2 regions of the Pseudarthrobacter sp. As-47 genome follow, and region 2 is predicted to be linked to the other one. Evidence: predicted binding sites of a transcription regulator. Region 2 holds the regulator's gene; the other holds the start of a gene.
The links. Region 2 encodes LexA, which represses DNA repair genes until DNA is damaged. Its sites were predicted from a motif close to TCGAACANNTGTTCGA; they were not measured.
Positions count from the first base shown of each region.

Region 1 (2,387 bases), 760 kb from region 2:
TACCCCTTCCCATGGACAAAGCCACGATGCAGACCTGGCTGGACCCCCAGGCCGACGATCCGGCCGGACTCGTGGACCTGGTACGGGCAGGGGTCAAGGACGTAGCCGCCGACTGGCAGGTGGAATCCGTAGGGAAAGAGGTCGGCAACGTCAGGAACAACGGGCCGGAACTGATCCGGCCCGTTGAAGCGCTCTTCTAGCAGCCGGCCCTGTGAGCAGCCCGGGCCAAATCCTGGGGGGGAGGGCTAAACGGTGACCGCGCCGTCGTCGTCCACTGCCCAGGTGGGGTTGTACGCCACCTCCCAGCGGAAACCGTCCGGGTCCGCGAAGTAGCCGCTGTAGCCGCCCCACGGCTGGGTGATGGGCTCGGCAATGATCTCCGCTCCCGCGGCGGCGGCCTCCTCCATAACGCGGTCCACGTCCTCCGTGCCGGGAAGGTTGTGGCTCAGCGTGATGCAGGGGACAGCTCCGGACGCGGTGACACCGGCGTCGGCCTGCATCTGGCGCACGTCCCACAGGGACAGCACCAGCCCGTGGTTCACCTGGATGAACACCACGTCGCCGGGAACTTCCCGGTGGACAGGCCAGCCAAGCCCGTCAACATAAAAAGCCCGGGACGCGGCAACACTGCGGACGCCCAGCGAAATGAAGTCGACTCTTGGCTGCATGCTTCGATACTGTCAGACGATGGCGACAATTCAAGGAAACGATAGAGATGCTTTGGCCGACAAGGAACAGCTCGCTGCCGTCCGTGTTGCTGTTGACGAGGTGGATGACCAGATTGTCACCCTCATCGCCCGCCGCGAACGGCTAATCCGCATCGCCGGAACACTCAAGGGTGACGACGCCGAAGTCCGCGCCCCTGGCCGGGTGGAGCGGATCATTGAACACGTCCGCTCAGCCGCGGAAAAGAAGGACATCGACCCGGACATCGTCGAGTCCACGTACAGGGCCATGATCTCCGGGTTCATCGAACTGGAACTGAAGGTCCACAAAGAGAACAGCTGACCTCCCGCCCTGCGGGCCTGGTTACAGGTGTTCCTCCACGGGAACGCCGTGCTGGTATTCCCTGCCCTCCGCCTCGCTGAAGGCTGACATGAGGTGTCCCTTGCCCAGGCCGTTCAGGGCGGCAAGGGGAAAGCTGCCGGTGATGGTGTTCTCTGAATGGGTTACCCCGGACAGGTCGTAGTCCTCCTCGACTCCCTGTTCGCGGTTAAAGGAATAGAAGGCAATGGCCTTCCCGTTCATGAACTCAATACACAGCCTCCGCTGCGAGGAATAGTCGGGGGTGGCCCCCATCAGCCCCACCACGTAGGCGCCGGAATCCGGGATGGTGCCGTCTATATCGAACGTGGCCACCACGGTGGAATCCTGGGCTGTGATGCTTGCCTGCTTCAGAAGTGCGTCTTGGGTTTTCATGGCACAATCCTGCTCCCTGCCGATCGGTCCGTCCACCCTTCCCGGCCAATCTCTTTGTCCCTCCCGCAGCCCATCTATGCTCCCGTTCAGGGCAGGGGTAGACTGGTTCTATTCGAATATGTGTTCGAATACTTTCAGCTACATCCACTCGGGGAGGGTCCATGGGTATGTTCAGCGAATCCGTGGACGTCGACTGCACTGCGGGCGGCGAACCCATCGGCCTGCTGTGGGCTGGACGGTCCTATGCAGTCTGCGCGGAACCGGTGCGCTGGTACGAGCGCCGGCAATGGTGGGCTGAAGAAACCCGCGCACCGCTGGGCAGTGGCCCCGGAGTGGTGGACCATGAGATCTGGCGGGTCCAGGTGTTGCCTTCCGCACCGGTGCGGGGTGCCCAAGCCGCTGAGCCGCTGACCCTCGACCTCACCCGGCATATCCGCAGCGGCAGGTGGCGGCTCCTGCGCATCCATGACGCACTCCGGCCCAGGACAGCATGAGTTTCACCCATCTTCACGTTTCCACAGCATTCAGCGCCCACTACGGCGTTTCCTGGCCCGAGGAACTGGCGCAGGCAGCAGCCGCTGACGGCGCAACCGCGCTCGCCTGTACGGACAGGGACGGGTTGTACGGGACCATCAAGCACCTCAAGGCGTGCATGGCAGCGGGCATCGATCCCATCGTTGGGGTTGACCTTGCGGTATTCGACGACGACGGCGACCACCGCACGCAGCTGGCGGGCAGGGTGGTGGTACTGGCCCGGGGCCACAACAACGGGTCAGGCTACCGCGCCCTGTGCAGGCTGATTTCCGATGCCCACGCCCGCACCACGGGAAAAGCCGGTGGAACTGTCCCGGTGGCCGTCACCCGGGCCGAGCTGGCGTCCCGCACCCTCGATCCGCAAACCCTGAAACCGGTATTGACTGTCCTGCTGGGGCCTGATTCCGACGTCGGACGGGCCATGGGAGGGCGCC
Region 1 is NZ_CM177088.1:2,386,881-2,389,267, reverse strand. Features, by position in the region: gene AC4BCK_RS11030 (SOS response-associated peptidase) at 1-200, shown strand, start outside; gene AC4BCK_RS11025 (VOC family protein) at 246-668, opposite strand; gene AC4BCK_RS11020 (chorismate mutase) at 688-1,008, shown strand; gene AC4BCK_RS11015 (hypothetical protein) at 1,030-1,419, opposite strand; gene AC4BCK_RS11010 (DUF6504 family protein) at 1,581-1,913, shown strand; gene AC4BCK_RS11005 (DNA polymerase III subunit alpha) at 1,910-2,387, shown strand, end outside.
Region 1: AC4BCK_RS11010 (DUF6504 family protein) is a predicted target of LexA. The motif match lies at 1,532-1,547, and genes of this name have one in related genera.

Region 2 (2,387 bases):
CTACCCCAAACAGGGGATCCTCTATGTGGCCGGGCACCTGCCGAAGCCCGGCAGGGGCGCATCCCCGGAAGCGCTGGACGAGCTCGAGTCCCTGATCCGCGCTTCCGGCGGGGGCGCACTGTGCCTGTTTTCTTCCCGGCGCGCCGCAGAGGAAGCCGCCGAGGCCCTGCGCCCAAAGCTGGACATGACGGTCCTCTGCCAGGGTGACTCCACCATGACCGCACTGGTGAAGCAGTTCGCCGACGAGCCCGACACCTGCCTTTTCGGAACCATGTCCCTGTGGCAGGGCGTGGACGTTCCGGGCGGTTCATGCCGGCTTGTGGTGATAGACCGGATTCCCTTTCCGCGGCCGGACGATCCCCTCATGACGGCGCGCTCCCGCGCCGTGGCGCAGGCCGGCGGAAACGGCTTTATGTCAGTTTCGGCCACCCATGCCGCCATCCGGCTTGCCCAGGGCGCAGGCCGCCTGATCCGCTCTACCGGGGACAAGGGGGTGGTGGCAGTACTTGACTCCAGGCTCGCCACCGAGCGCTACGCCGGGTTCCTCCGGGGAGCGCTGCCGCCGTTCTGGTCCACAACGGACCGGAAGACGGCAATCGCCGCCTTGGAGAGGCTGGCCGGGGAGAACCCCTGACGTCCCTTCACATGCCGGGGCTCCGGGAAGCCCGCACTGCGCAGGGCCGGATCTGCCCAAGGTGGATCCGGCCAGCGCTGCGCACGGCCGAATGTGCCTCGGGCTGACTGTGTTGTGGGCTGGCCCTGCCTGGGGCCAGGAGCGGGCGGCTACAGCGAGCGGAGCACCGACACGACCTTGCCCATGATGGTGGCGTGGTCCCCGAGGATGGGCTCGTACTGGGTGTTCTGGGGGAGCAGCCAGGTGTGGCCGTCACGCTGCCGGAACGTCTTCACAGTGGCTTCGTCATCAAGGAGGGCAGCGACGATGTCCCCGTTGGCCGCGTCCGCCTGGCGGCGGACCACCACCCAGTCGCCATCACAGATGGCTGCGTCCACCATCGAATCGCCGGCCACTTTGAGCATGAACAGTTCGCCCTGGCCCACCAGCTGCCGGGGGAGCGGCATAACGTCCTCCACCTGCTGGTCGGCAAGGATGGGACCACCAGCAGCGATGCGGCCAACGAGCGGGACCATCGCGGTGTCCAGGGCCGTAGGCAGCTCCGTGACGGTGGCACCGCCGGCTGGAAGTCCGGCTGATGGCTGGCTGCTTGGCTTGGCCGCACCGCCGTCCAGGGTCAGGGGCATGAGGACTTCCATGGCGCGCGGACGCTTCGGGTCACGGCGGAGGTAGCCGAGTTTCTCCAGCTGGGCCAGCTGGTGCGTGACACTTGAAAGGCTGGCCAGCCCCACCGTGTCACCGATCTCCCGCATGGACGGGGGGTAACCGTTCTCATTGACGGAGCGCTGGATGGTTTCGAGGATTTTTTTCTGCCGTGGCGTCAGGCCCTTGGCGGTCCTCTTCGGTTGCGCGGTTGCCCTGCCCCCGGCGGCTGCTGCTGCCATATTCGCCAATGCCTTTCGGTGTCCGCCGGCCCCTCCACGGCCAGGCCCTGGAGGATCCCGCCCCATAATGTCAGACCCTGCTGATCGACTGTCCGGGTGGTTGTTCTTTCGTTCAAAACTAGGCCAGCCACACTGCTTTTTCAAACATTTGTTCTAGCGAGTCTCGACAATGTTCGTTGATAGGTGCTAAAACAGAGAAAGCAAAGTTCGAATATATGTTCTACTGCGAACCCCGGCCATTCGATGATGGTGCCGGGAAGCCCCCAGAGGGGCGCGGAGCAGAACATCCGGGCAGCACAGTATGGTCCAGGAGGGCTCAGTTCATGTCAGCTACATCTGTTTCGCGGGGTTCACGTCCACAGCTGCTCTCAGTGCAGCAACTTCTCTCCGGGCCTGAAGAGCGGCAGCCGGAACGGCCGGCAGCCCTTCCGCCCCTGCGGCTGACCCGCCGCGGCCGCATCGTGCTGATCGGGATTCCCCTGGTGCTCCTGGCCGCCCTGCTGCTCTCACTGGCAGGCTTCTTCAACTCCCCGGCGAAAGCCTCCGACTCTGCTGCGGACCTTGAGACAACGTCCGCGGTCACCGTGACGGTCCAGCCCGGCCAGTCACTGTGGGGCATCGCGGCCACCGTTGCGCCGGAGCGCGACGCACGCGATGTTGTGGCGGACATCGTGCAGCTGAACAACCTGTCCGCAGGTGCGGTCTTCCCCGGGCAGCAGCTGTTCGTCCCCGCCGGCTGATCCGGCACATGCCGAGGGCGAACAGGATGCCGTCACATTTTCCGGCACCCGGCACGGGCACTAAACTGTTCAGGTGAATGACCAGCTAGAACGCCTGAACCGGCTTCCCCTCCGCAGCAACCTCCGCGG
Region 2 is NZ_CM177088.1:1,625,301-1,627,687, forward strand. Features, by position in the region: gene AC4BCK_RS07475 (ATP-dependent DNA helicase) at 1-634, shown strand, start outside; gene lexA (transcriptional repressor LexA) at 784-1,518, opposite strand; gene AC4BCK_RS07485 (LysM peptidoglycan-binding domain-containing protein) at 1,842-2,258, shown strand; gene AC4BCK_RS07490 (histidinol-phosphate transaminase) at 2,332-2,387, shown strand, end outside.